DNA from 4 places in the Mesorhizobium sp. M4B.F.Ca.ET.143.01.1.1 genome. Region 1 is predicted to be linked to each of the others. Evidence: predicted binding sites of a transcription regulator. Region 1 holds the regulator's gene; each other region holds the start of a gene.
The links. The regulator PhoB, encoded in region 1, activates phosphate uptake and scavenging genes when phosphate is short. The targets are predictions, from matches to a motif close to TGTCATNNANCTGTCAT.
Positions count from the first base shown of each region.

Region 2: a site for PhoB is predicted at 1,448-1,464, ahead of EN786_RS09420 (esterase-like activity of phytase family protein). Genes of this name have one in related genera too.
Region 3: a site for PhoB is predicted at 1,833-1,849, ahead of phnC (phosphonate ABC transporter ATP-binding protein). Genes of this name have one in related genera too.
Region 4: a site for PhoB is predicted at 1,238-1,254, ahead of phnF (phosphonate metabolism transcriptional regulator PhnF). Genes of this name have one in related genera too.

Region 1 covers NZ_SRSR01000005.1:208,756-211,932, reverse strand. Annotated here, with positions in the region: gene pstB (phosphate ABC transporter ATP-binding protein PstB) at 1-112, shown strand, start outside; gene phoU (phosphate signaling complex protein PhoU) at 136-843, shown strand; gene phoB (phosphate regulon transcriptional regulator PhoB) at 863-1,552, shown strand; gene EN786_RS14595 (ROK family protein) at 1,556-2,800, opposite strand; gene xylF (D-xylose ABC transporter substrate-binding protein) at 3,066-3,177, shown strand, end outside.
Region 2 covers NZ_SRSR01000003.1:435,199-438,375, reverse strand. Annotated here, with positions in the region: gene EN786_RS09430 (LacI family DNA-binding transcriptional regulator) at 1-999, shown strand, start outside; gene EN786_RS09425 (hypothetical protein) at 1,027-1,341, opposite strand; gene EN786_RS09420 (esterase-like activity of phytase family protein) at 1,553-3,019, shown strand; gene EN786_RS09415 (L,D-transpeptidase) at 3,079-3,177, opposite strand, start outside.
Region 3 covers NZ_SRSR01000001.1:749,678-752,854, forward strand. Annotated here, with positions in the region: gene phnL (phosphonate C-P lyase system protein PhnL) at 1-72, shown strand, start outside; gene EN786_RS03615 (DapH/DapD/GlmU-related protein) at 69-683, shown strand; gene EN786_RS03620 (DUF1868 domain-containing protein) at 1,086-1,796, shown strand; gene phnC (phosphonate ABC transporter ATP-binding protein) at 1,920-2,777, shown strand; gene phnD (phosphonate ABC transporter substrate-binding protein) at 2,940-3,177, shown strand, end outside.
Region 4 covers NZ_SRSR01000001.1:743,048-746,224, forward strand. Annotated here, with positions in the region: gene EN786_RS03565 (amidohydrolase family protein) at 1-455, shown strand, start outside; gene phnF (phosphonate metabolism transcriptional regulator PhnF) at 452-1,201, opposite strand; gene phnG (phosphonate C-P lyase system protein PhnG) at 1,336-1,797, shown strand; gene phnH (phosphonate C-P lyase system protein PhnH) at 1,797-2,402, shown strand; gene EN786_RS03585 (carbon-phosphorus lyase complex subunit PhnI) at 2,404-3,177, shown strand, end outside.

The DNA.
Region 1 (3,177 bases):
CACGGCGATGTTCCACCTCGGCTACCTGGTCGAGGAGGGCGCCACCGACAAGATGTTCACCAACCCCGACGACAAGCGCACCCAGGACTACATCACCGGCCGGTTCGGCTGATTTCCAAGCACGAGGACAGGATCATGGGTGAACATCATACGGTTGCGTCTTTCGACGAGGATCTCGGCGCCATCAGCAAGCTGATCTCCGACATGGGCGATCTCGCCCGCTCGATGGTCGCCGGCTCGACGCGGGCGCTGCTCAATTCCGACAACGCCCTGGCGCAGCGCGTGGTGTCCGACGACGCCATCATGGACGCGCGCCAGCGCGAACTCGACGACCGCGCCATCACACTGATCGCCAAGCGGCAGCCGATGGCCAACGATCTGCGCGCCGTGGTCGGCTCGATCCGCATGGCGGGCGACCTCGAACGCATCGGCGACCTCGCCAAGAACATCGCCAAGCGCGTCGGCACCGTCGGTCTCAGCGTCACGCCGCGCGACCTTTCGCATTCCATCGACGGCATGGCGCAGCTGGTGCTGATCCAGGTGCAGGGGGTCATCGAGGAATATGCCGCCGCTGATGCCGCGGCGCTTGCCAAGCTCCGCAACGACGACGAGCGCATCGACGTTAAATACACCTCGGTGTTCCGCGAACTTTTGACCTACATGATGGAAGATCCGCGCAACATCACCGCTTGCACGCATCTGTTGTTCTGCGCCAAGAATCTGGAGCGCATCGGCGACCATGTCACCAACATCGCCGAGAACGCCTACTACGTGCTGACCGGCCAGCAACTGCCCGCCAATCGTCCGAAGCTGGACGAGACGGCGATGTCGGCGCCGGCCTGAGAAGAAGGGTGACGGGCCGATGATCGCGCCACGCATCATGGTGGTGGAGGACGAGGAGCCGCTGGGGGTGCTGCTCCGCTACAATCTTGAATCGGAAGGCTACCAGGTCGAGGTGGTGACACGCGGCGACGAGGCCGAAATCCGGCTGCAGGAAAACGTGCCCGACCTCCTGGTGCTCGACTGGATGGTGCCGGCGGTTTCCGGCATCGAGCTCTGCCGGCGCCTCAGGATGCGGCCGGAGACCGAGCGGCTGCCGATCATCATGCTGACGGCGCGCGGCGAGGAAAGCGACCGGGTGCGCGGCCTCTCCACCGGCGCCGACGACTATCTGGTCAAGCCGTTCTCGACGCCGGAGTTCATGGCGCGCGTCAAGGCGCTGCTGCGCCGCGCCAAGCCGGAAGTCCTGTCCAGCATGCTGAAGGTCGGCGACATCGTGCTCGATCGCGAGTCGCACCGGGTGTACCGCAAGAAGAGCGAAATCCGGCTCGGACCGACCGAGTTCCGCCTGCTCGAATTCATGATGCGGCATCCCGGCCGGGTGTTCTCGCGCAGCCAGCTGCTCGACAATGTCTGGGGCGAGACGATCTACATCGACGAGCGCACGGTCGACGTGCATGTCGGCCGCCTGCGCAAGGCGGTCAACAATGGCCGCATGCCTGACGTCATCCGCACCATCCGGGGCGCGGGCTACGCGATCAGGGAAGATTGACGCTCAGGCCACGTTCTTCCCGGTGGCGCCGCCTTTCACCTGCACGCCCGGCGCGAAAATCTCCTGGTCGACGAAGGTCAGTGCGCGCATGGCGCAGCCTTCGCGGATGAGCGGCAATTCGTTCGGCTCGGTGTCGAAGGAGATCGACTTCGAATGCTGGCCGCCGGCGGTCTGGGCGATCGCCTCGCGCAGCGCCGGCTCGATCAGATCGAAGGCGGCGGCGCTGACGCCGACCATGGCGACGGGAGCTGGATCGATCAGCGCGAACAGGCTGCCGAGGCCGAAGCCGAGCGCCTCGCCGGCCTTGCGGTAGGCCTGGCGCTCCGGGCCGTCGCCGGCGCGCGCCCTGGCGGCGAGCGAGCGCATGTCGGCGTCGCTGACATCGACCGGCTCGGCGTCCTCGCCCATCTGCTTGGCATTGCGCCAGATCGCATAGTTGCCGGCATAGGCCTCGACGCAGCCGCGCCGGCCGCAGCGGCAGAGCGCGCCGCCCGGCCGGTGGATCATGTGGCCGAATTCGCCGCCGGAGGAATGGGTGCCGGTGAACAGCTCTCCCTTCAGCACCAGCCCCATGCCGATGCCGTGCGAGAGCAGGATGGCAATGAAGTCGTCGCGGTACCGCTCGGGATCGCGCCACTGCAAGGCCACCGCCATCATGTTGCAGTCATTCTCCATGGTGGCCGGAACGCCAAATTCGGCTTCCAGAATGTCGGCGAAGGCGATGTCGGTCTGCGGCGTGATCGGCGACCACAACATGGCGCGGGCATGGGTGTCGGTGATGCCCTGGATGCCCATGGCGATGCGGGCGACGCCGCGGACGTCGAGGTCGGGATCCTCGAAACGGCGCCGGACGATGGCCACGCATTCGCCGATCAGCTCGTCGCGCGGCATGATCGCCGTGTCGAGGCGGCGCTGCTCCTCGGCAATGACCTGCCCGGCATAGTCGATGACAGCGACGGAAAGGAAGTTCAGCGACAGGACCACCGTCATCACCGCCGTGGCTTCCGGATTGAGGGCAAGCCCGACCTGCGGCCGGCCGCGCTTCAGCGAAACAGCCTCGTTTGGCTTGCTCTCGGTCAGAATGCCTTCCTGGATCAGGTCGGACGAGATCGCCGAGATGGTCGAATGGCTGAGGCCGGTGGTGGCGGCGATCTCGGTACGCGACGGCTGGCCGGCGCGGCGCACGGCCGAAATAACCATCGCCCGGTTGCGTCGGCGCAGATCGTCGTGGCGGATTCCAACCGACATGCTTTGCCTTCCTCCCGGTCGTCGCGGCCGTTTTTGATTTCGAAGGCCGTCGGCGACACCGTATGAATAGTGGCAGAAGCGGGCCAGCCTGTCATTTATTTATTCCGGAGCTCGAAAAAAATTCGCCGAGGCCTCGGAATCGATGAGAATCGTTGTTGACAGCGCTCCGGCGTTGGATCATATTTTTTTCGAGGCTCGAAAAAAAGCCTCGATGCCGGCCTCAGGGCCAGTCTGGGTCGCGCCGCAATGGCGCAGGGAGGATATCATGAAGAAATTCGCAACCGCCATGCTGGCGGGTGTCGCCTTGTCGTTGACGCTCGCGTCGGTCGCCGAGGCGAAGGACAAGGTGATCGGCGTTTCCTGGTCGAACTTCCAGG
Region 2 (3,177 bases), on a different contig from region 1:
CGTCACCTGAACATTTCGATCGGCACCGTGTCGCGGGCGCTGAACGGCCGCGCCGATGTCAATGCCGACACACGCCAGCGCGTGCTGGAAGCCGCCAAGCAGCTCAACTACGCACCCAACCAGTCCGGCCGCAGCCTCCGGCAAGGCGCCACCCACTCGATCGCCTTCATGCTGCAGCCGCATCCGGGCGACCAGCAATATGGCGAGCCCTTCTTCATTCCCTTCCTCACCGGCCTGCAGGGCAGGCTCGCCGAAAGCGGCCTCGACCTGATCGTGGTCATGGGCGCGCCGGGCGACTACCAGCAGGAGCGCCTGCGCCGCGTCGTCGAGACGCGCCGCGCCGACGCCGTGGTGCTGGCCTGGACGCGGCGCGAGGACGAACGCATCGACTATCTGACCGAGAGAGGCTTCCCCTTCGCCACGCTCGGCCGCAGCCGTTCCGGCGGCAAGTCCTACCCTTCCCTCGACCTCGATTTCGAGAAGGCCGGCAGCGACGCCGTCGACCGGCTGGTGGCGCGCGGCCACCGCCGCATCGCCGCGGTCCGCCCTGCCCTCAATCTCAATTTCGGCTACCTGTTCCTCGACGGCTACCGCAAGGCCTTGAGGCGGCACGGCATCGAGGTCGATCCCGGCCTGATCGCCGACGGCTTCATCAACGAGGGCGGCGGCTACCAGGTGACACCGCGCGTGATGCTCTCCAAGGACCGGCCTACGGCGATCATCTACAACAACGACGCTATGGCGCTCGGCGGCTGCAAGGCGCTGGCCGAGATGGGCATCCGGCCCGGCCACGACATCGCCGTGACGGTCATCGTCGACACGCCGCTCTGCCGCTATTTCTCGCCGGCGCTGACCGCCTTCCGCCCGGCGCTGCAGCCCATGGGCCGGCGGTTGGCCGAGATGCTGCTTGCATCGCTCCCCGCCTTCGCCGGTCCGGAAGGCACGCGCATCATGCGCGAGGTCTGGCCGCTGGAACTGATCGCGCGAGAGAGCGACTGATAGTCGCCGAGGGTAGCCGCATCGACCTCAGTCCACTTTCTCCTCGCCCTTCTCGCCAGCCTTTACGATGTCGCCGGTCGTGAACAGGATTTCCTTCAGCTCTGCCCGCCAGTCCTTCTTCTGACGCAGCAGGAATTCGAGATTCATGCCGAAATGCTTGAACTCCTCGCCTTGCGCATTTTTCATGATGGCGCGCGCCTGCGCGTCCTTTTCCACCGACATGCGCTGCTCGTACCAGCTGATCGCCTCCGCCTCCTCGATCAGCGAAGTGATCATGCGGGCAAATGTCCGCACCTTCTGCGTCAATTCCTCCGCCGGCTCGTGATACTGATCGAAACCCATATGTCCTCCTGAGCCCATGGCTCGACCGACCATCGCAGGCGATGCCTGGGCTCGCCTGCAACGGTTGCGATTGGAAAATGGTTCCGGGGCACGCGCCGGCGCGGCCTGTCACGCAGGTATCATGTTCGAGTCCTAGACCGCTTGGCGGAAGGTGCCGGCGGCATGTCGATGCGACACCCGCTCCGGCATGCTCTGTCACAAGGGGATATCCATGAAACATCTCAACCGGACCGTTGCACTTGGCGCGGCACTTGCGCTGTTCACAGCCCTCACCCCGGCGCTCGCCGATGGCGTCGCCTATGTCAACAAGGGCCTGGTCGGCGTCGGCCGCATCCCCGCCAACCAGAAGGACAAGTTCGGCGAGACCTTCGGCTCCGGTTCCGGCATGGCGATCGACACCAAGGGCTGGGCGCGTGACGGCAACGCCTACAAGGGCTCGCTCTGGCTGCTGCCGGATCGTGGCTACAACGTCGTCGGCACCACCGACTATCGGGCCCGCCTCAACACCGTTTCGATCGAGCTTGCCCCGACCCCTCCGGGCGCCGCGCCCGCAGCCGGCCAGGAACAGTCGGGCGTCAATGCGACGCTCGCCGACACCCTGCTGCTCACCGACGACAAGGGCGTTGACGCCACCGGCCTCGACCCGCTGAACGGCGTCCGCCCCGCCGCCGGCGACATGCCGATCCTGCCGCAGGCCGACAATGGCAAGCTGGCGCTGGATGACGAAGCCATCGTGCGCCTGCCGGACGGCAGCATGTTCATCTCCGACGAGTACGGCCCTAACATCTATCGCTTCTCGGCCGAGGGCCGCCTGATGTCGGCCACCCAGCCGCCGGCGGCCCTGGTGCCAATGCGCCACGGCAAGCCGAACTTCGCCTCCGACAATCCGGGCCCGGGCGCCGCCGAGCCCGATCCGAAGGATCCCGAGACCGGCCGCCAGAACAACCAGGGCCTGGAAGGCATGTCGCTGACGCCGGACGGCAAGTTCCTGATCGCCGTGCTGCAGTCGGCGCCGCGCCAGGATGGCGGCGATTCCGGCTCGACGCGCCAGAACACCAGGGCGCTGGTCTATGACGCATCCGACCTCGCCCATCTCAAGCTGGCGCATGAATATGTCGTGCCGTTGCCGGTGTTCAAGGACGCCAAGGGCAAGACCAAGGTGGCGGCGCAGAGTGAGATCGTCGCGCTCTCCAACACGAGCTTCCTGATGCTGACGCGCGACAGCGGCAACGGCCAGGGTGTGAAGGGCGAAGAGTCGCTCTATCGCAAGATCAACATCGTCGACCTGTCCGGCGCGACCGACATCGCCGGCGGCCCGTTCGACGCCGCCGACAAGCCGCTGGCGCCGAAGGGCGTGCTCGATGCGTCGGTTGCCCCGGCCAAGGTCACGCCGTTCATCGACATCAACGACAGGGCCCAGCTTGGCCGCTTCGGTCTGCACAATGGTAAGCCGAACGACAAGGACAATCTCTCGGAGAAGTGGGAAGCGATGTCGCTGGTCAGCGTGCTCGATCCCAAGCTGCCCGACGACTACTTCCTGTTCGTCGCCAACGACAACGATTTCCTGACCCAGGACGGCTTCCAGGTCGGCGCGCCCTACAAGGCCGAGGACGGCGCCGATGTCGACACCATGTTCCTGGTCTATCAGGTGACGCTGCCGAACCTCGCCACGAACTAGCTAACGACAGAAAGGCGGACGCGCCGGGCGCGTCCGCCTTCAGGCCATTTGTCGACGATCTACTTCAAGATCTCCGCGTCCCTCGGCACGCCGGCATCGATCGGCTCGGCCGTCCTGTTCGACACGGCCGTGAGCTTGCCGGCGGGCGACAGGTTCGG
Region 3 (3,177 bases), on a different contig from region 1:
GACGTGCGCGAGGCGGTCGCCGACCGCGTCATCGACGTCACCGCTTTCGCCGCAGGCAGGATTGCCGCATGACAAGGAAATTGTCGGAGACGCCGCTGGTTCATCCGACCGCGCAGGTCGAGAACTCGACGCTTGGCCGCTGGACCGAGATCGCCGACCGCAGCCGGGTTTCGGAAAGCGAGCTCGGCGACTATTCCTACATGATGCAGGACTGCGCCGTTTGGTGCGCGACCATAGGCAAGTTTTCCAACATCGCGGCCAGCGTGCGCATCAACGCCACCAACCATCCGACCTGGCGGCCGACGCTGCACCACTTCACCTACCGCGCCTCCGACTACTGGGACGATGCCGAGCACGAAAGTGAATTCTTCGCAGAGCGCCGTGCGAAACGCGTCACCATCGGTCACGACACCTGGCTCGGCCATGGCTCGACCATCCTGCCCGGCGTCACCGTCGGCGACGGCGCGGCGGTCGGCGCGGGCGCCGTGGTGTCGAAGGACGTCGCGCCCTACACCATCGTCGGCGGCGTGCCGGCGAAGCCGATCCGCGAACGCTTCGACCGCCGCACCGCCGAACGCTACCAGGCGCTCGCCTGGTGGGACTGGGACCATGCCCGGTTGCGCGCGTCGCTCGACGATTTCCGCGCGCTTTCGGCAGAGGCTTTCCTGGAGAGGTATGGTTGACATTCACGGGAACGTGGTGTGGTCGTACAGTAATTTAATCTCGCTATATCAAACATCTCCTAGGGCCAGTCGTGTGGAAGGAGATCATTTCGTGGCTATACTGTTTATACCGGCGTGCATTGGGTTGGCGCTGGTTGTATTGGGGATTTGGGTCGTTCGGAGCCAGGTAAACCGCTGGAGTCGGTCCGACCGAGTCTCGTCCATTGTCTTGACCATCTTGGGCTTGGGCCTGGCAGCGGTAGGGGTGCTAATTCTCTTCGTGTTGGCGCCCATCTCCCGGTAGAACTGCCTCAACTGCTAGTGAGACCGCTAGCTTCGATACCTATGCCCAGGACGACGCCCCTAGATTCACATCTTTGACATACGAGTCGGACAAGAGGCGATCTCGCCAGGGAGATCGCCATGCTCGACAAAGCCAGACCCTCGCTCGCCGGCTTCTTCGAAGGCACCAACCCCGCGCCGCCGGTGCATCTCGGCACCCGCTACGACACGGCGGGCAATTTCCTGTTCGAGCCTGGCAACACCGTTGTCTCCCATCTCGTAGCCGGCTCACCCTCCGAAGCCGCTGTAGTCGCAGTGCGCGAGCGCATGCGCGCCATGCCCGACGCCGACCGGCTTGTCTTCACCCCGGTCTCCAGCCTGCATATGACGCTGTTCCAGGGCATCATCGAGCGCCGCCGCCGGCTCCCCTATTGGCCTCGGGATGTGCCGCTCGACACCAGCATCGACGACATGACCCGCCTTTATCTGGAGCGCCTGAAGGGCTTCGCGGGGAGCGGCGCGTTCAGGGTCAAGGCCATCGGTATCACCCCGAACGGCCTCACCGTCGCCGGCGCCTCGGAGGAAGACCGGCGCATCCTCCAGGCCTGGCGCGACGCGCTGTCGGTGCCCTTCGGCTATCGCCATCCCGACCATGACACCTACGTCTTCCACATCACCTTCGCCTACCAGATCCGCCGCCTTGCCGACGAGCGGGCGGCGGCGTGGCAGGATCTGTTCGATGACTGCCTGTCCTTCCTCGACCGCGAGGCGCCGGTCATCGAACTCCACCCGGCGGCCTTTTGCAGCTTCCGTGACATGGAGCATTTCGAGGAGCTCCTGGTCCTCGGCTGATGACTGCTACCGCGCAGCTGTGGGCGGTAACAAAACTGACATCAATCCGACACCGCAGGTTCATGGGGCTGCGCTAGCCAAGGTTAACAGACCCTGTAACCGACTGGACTGGAGCCTAGCCCCATGTCAGCAGCCTCTGCCACGCTCGAAATCCGCGGTGTCAGCCGACGATTCGGCAAGAACACCGCCGTCAGCGCCGTCGACCTGTCGATCCCGCAGGGCCAGATGGTCGGCATCATCGGCCGTTCCGGCGCCGGCAAGTCGACGCTTCTGCGCATGATCAACCGTCTCATCGACCCCAGCCAGGGGTCGATTTTTTTTGACGGCGCCGAAGTCTCGGCGCTGCAGGGCTCGCCGCTTAGGCGCTGGCAGCGCGACTGCGCCATGATCTTCCAGCAGTTCAACCTGGTGCCGCGCCTCGACGTGCTGACCAACGTGCTGCTTGGCCGGCTAAACCACCGCTCGACGCTGTCCAATCTGTTCGGCATTTTCTCGCGCACCGAATGCGCCGAGGCGGTTGCGGCGCTTGAACGCCTCGACATCGCCCGCACCGCGCTGCAGCCGGCTGGCACGCTGTCCGGCGGCCAGCAGCAGCGCGTGGCGATCGCGCGCGCCATGATGCAACAGCCGAGGGTGCTGCTCGCCGCCGAGCCGATCGCCTCGCTCGACCCGCTCAACGCCAAGGTGGTGATGGACTCGCTGCAGGACATCAACCTACGCGAAGGCATCACCGTCATCACCAATCTGCACACGCTGGACACGGCGCGGGCCTATTGCAACCGCATCATCGGGATGGCCGCCGGCAAGGTCGTGTTCGATGGCGCGCCCGAGGATCTCGACCGCGACGCCGTGCGCCTCGTCTATGGCGCGGATGCGAATGGCGCCGATATCTCCGAGGCCATCACGTCGACCAGCGTCACCTTCAAGCCGAAGATCACCGCATCCGCCGGACCGCTCGAGCCCGCATTCCCCGGCTACTAGTCGATGCTTTCGAACCGTCCACGCTGACGAAGAGCGGCAACCGGTTCGGCAAGGATCATGGCCAAGCAAACGAGCAACCCGGATCGCCCGCCCGCGTCAAAGGCAGCTGTCAAAATTCGAACGTCGCCGGCGCGAGGCCGGAACAACAGGAGAGAGATCCAAATGTTTAGGAAGATGGTTTTTGGCGCCGTATCACTGCTCGCCATCGCGACGAGCGCCGCTCATGCCGCCGACGTCAAGGAATTCCGCGTCGGCATCCTCGGTGGCGAGAACGAGACGGACCGGCTGCGCAACTACCAGTGCCTGGCCGACCATTTGAAGGCCGAATTCGGCTTCGAGAAGGTCTCGCTGTTCCCGGCCGCCGACTATGACGGCGTCATCCAGGGCCTGCTCGGCGGCA
Region 4 (3,177 bases), on a different contig from region 1:
TGAAGCTTTTGCCGAAACTCGGCCTGCGTTTCGACGCCCTGGCGCAGCCGCGCCATTTGCCGGTGGTCGCCGCACTCGCCGACCACATGCCTGACCTGCCGATCGTCGTCGACCACGCGGCAAAACCCTTCATCGCCAAGGGCATCCTAGAGCCCTGGGCGAGCGACATGGCGGCACTGGCGAAGCGGCCATCGGTCGTCTGCAAATTCTCCGGCCTGGTCACCGAGGCCGGGCCGAACTGGTCGGTCGCCGGCCTCAAACCCTATGCCGATCATCTCGTCGCCTGCTTCGGGCCGGACCGGCTGATGTTCGGCAGCGACTGGCCGGTGTGCGAGCTCGCCGCCACCTACGAGAATTGGCTGGCCGCCGCGAAGGAGCTTTTGGCAGGCCTTTCGCCGGCGGAGCAGGACGCCGTCTTCGGCGGCACCGCCGCACGCTTCTACGGCATCGGCTAGTCATTGGCCGACAGTTTGAGCTCCACCCGCTCCGCCGGAAACCGCGACTCGGAAAACTGGATCGGCTGACCGTCGAGCGTGACGTTGACCGCGACCGTCACCAGCACGATGGCGCCGGGCTGCAGGTCGAGATCGGCAAGATCGGCGGCATCGGCATGGCGCGCCGACAGCACCGTCGATTGCCTGAGATAATCGTTGATGCCGAAGCGCCTGAGCGATGCGGTGACCGATCCCGTCTCCGCCATGGCGGCATCGATGCCGGCGAAGCGCCTGGCGTCGAACCAGGCGGTGGCGCGCGACACCGGATGGCCGTCGGCCTCGCCGCGCGTCTCCAGGCGGAGCACGGCGGCTCCCCTGGCGAGCTTCAAGGCATCGGCGATGCGCCGGCTTGCCGGCTCGACCGATGAGGCGAGCAGCGCGATATGCCGCTCGCTTGTCTGCCCCTGCAGGCCCGTCGAAAAGCGCGTGCGGGCGCCGATCGGGTAGGAGAGCCGCTTGCGCGACAAGACGAAGGTGCCGCGCCCCTGCTCGGCCCTCAGCACGCCCTCCTGCACCAGCGCCGCGATCGCGCTGCGCACCGTATGGCGATTGACGCCATAACGTTCGGCAAGCGCCATTTCCGGCGGCAGCGCCGCGCTCTCGGCAAAGTCGCCGGCCGCGATCCCTTGCAGGATCCGGTCGGCGATCTGCCGCCACAGCGAAACGCCGCTGCGCCGCTCGATGCTGGCTGCCTGCTGCCCACTCATGTCAGCCCCCGGTACACCGCCCAGACTTTTCGCCGATGTCATCCAGCCGTCATGGACTCGCGCTAGCTAATGCGTATAATTTGTATAGTTGTCTATATCAATAGACAAATTTACGCAGTCGACGGAGTGCTGCCATGCGAGGACAGGAAGCGCGCGAGCAGGCCGGGCGCAAGGCGGCGATGGCGACGCTGGCGCAGTCCGGCGGCGACGAGCTCGCCCGGCTTTGGAGCAAGGCCGGCCTGCCCCTGGAAGCCGAACTCTTGCGCGGCCCCGAAACCGGTCTGGTGACAGTGCGTGGCCGCATCGGCGGCGGCGGCGCGCCCTTCAATGTCGGTGAGGCGACGGTCACCCGCGCCACGGTGCGCCTGCCCTCCGGTCAGGTCGGCCATAGCTATGCGCTCGGCCGCGACAGGCAGAAGGCGAAGCTGGCCGCGATCGCCGACGCGCTCTGGCAGGACCCGGCCCATCGCGAAATTGTCGAGACCAGGGTCATCGCCCCGCTGCGTACGGTGCTCAGCGAGGCGCGCGAAAATCGGCGCGCCGAGACAGCGGCGACGAAAGTGGATTTCTTCACCATGGTGCGCGGAGAGGACTGATGGAGACGCAAGCGATCGAGGGCGGCTTCGCCGATCCGGTCTTCAATGCGCAGACCGTGTTTCGCGCCGTAATGGACGCCATGGCGCGGCCGGGCAGCGTGCAGCCGCTGCCGGGCCTCACCCGCCCGCCGGCGCCGCTGACGGCGACATCGGGCGCCGTGGCGCTGACGCTCTGCGACAACGACACCCCGCTGTGGCTCGATCCTGCCTTGCAGGCCGAGGCGTCGGTCAGATCCTGGCTCGGCTTCCACACCGGCGCGCCGCTTGCCAACACGCCGGCCGACGCGCATTTCGCCATTATAGCCAGGCCGGCCGAGATGATGGCGCTGGATGGCTTTTCGCAAGGCACGCAGGAATATCCCGACCGCTCGACGACGCTGATCCTCATCGTCAGCGATCTCGCCTCGGGCGTTCCCCTGCTGCTCGAAGGCCCGGGCATCGAGAAGATGGCGATGCTCGCGCCGGCCGAGATGCCGCGCCACTTCATCGAGCAGTGGAAGCAGAACAGCCAGCGCTTTCCGCGCGGCGTCGACATCATCCTGGCAGCACCGGTCGGGGTCGCCTGCCTCCCGCGCACCACGCGCATCAAGACGATGGAGGCCTGACATGTATGTCGCGGTGAAAGGCGGCGAGGCCGCGATTGCCAATGCGCACCGCCTGCTCGCCGATCGCCGTCGCGGCGACCGCACGGTGCCGGCGCTGCGCCTCGACCAGATCGTCGAGCAGCTGGCGCTCGGCGTCGACCGGGTGATGAGCGAGGGTTCGCTCTACGACCGCGAGCTGGCAGCGCTTGCCATCGTCCAGGCGCGCGGCGACATGATCGAGGCGATCTTCCTCATCCGCGCCTATCGCACCACGCTGCCGCGCTTCGGCTACACCAGGCCGGCCGATACCGCCGCGATGCTGATCGAGCGGCGCGTGTCGGCGACCTACAAGGACCTGCCCGGCGGCCAGTTGCTCGGCCCGACCTTCGACTACACCCACCGGCTGCTCGATCCCGAGCTTGCCGCCGGCGGCGACGTCGCCGAGCCCATGCAACGTGCCACCGAGGCCGAGCCCATGCCGCGCGTCTCGGCGATCCTCGCCCGCGAGGGCCTGATCGAGGCAGATGGCGACATGCCCGGCGAGCATGTTCCCGGCGACATCACCCGCGAGCCGCTGCAGTTCCCGATGGCGCGTGACGTCCGCTTGCAGGCGCTGTCGCGCGGCGACGAGGGTTTTCTTCTCGCGCTCGGCTATTCCACCCAGCGCGGCTATGCCCGCAACCACCCCTTTGTCGGCGAGGTCCGCATCGGCGAGGTCGAGCTGGAACTCGACGTGCCGGAACTGCCTTTCGCCGTGCCGCTCGGCGCGATCCGCGTCACCGAATGCCAGATGGTC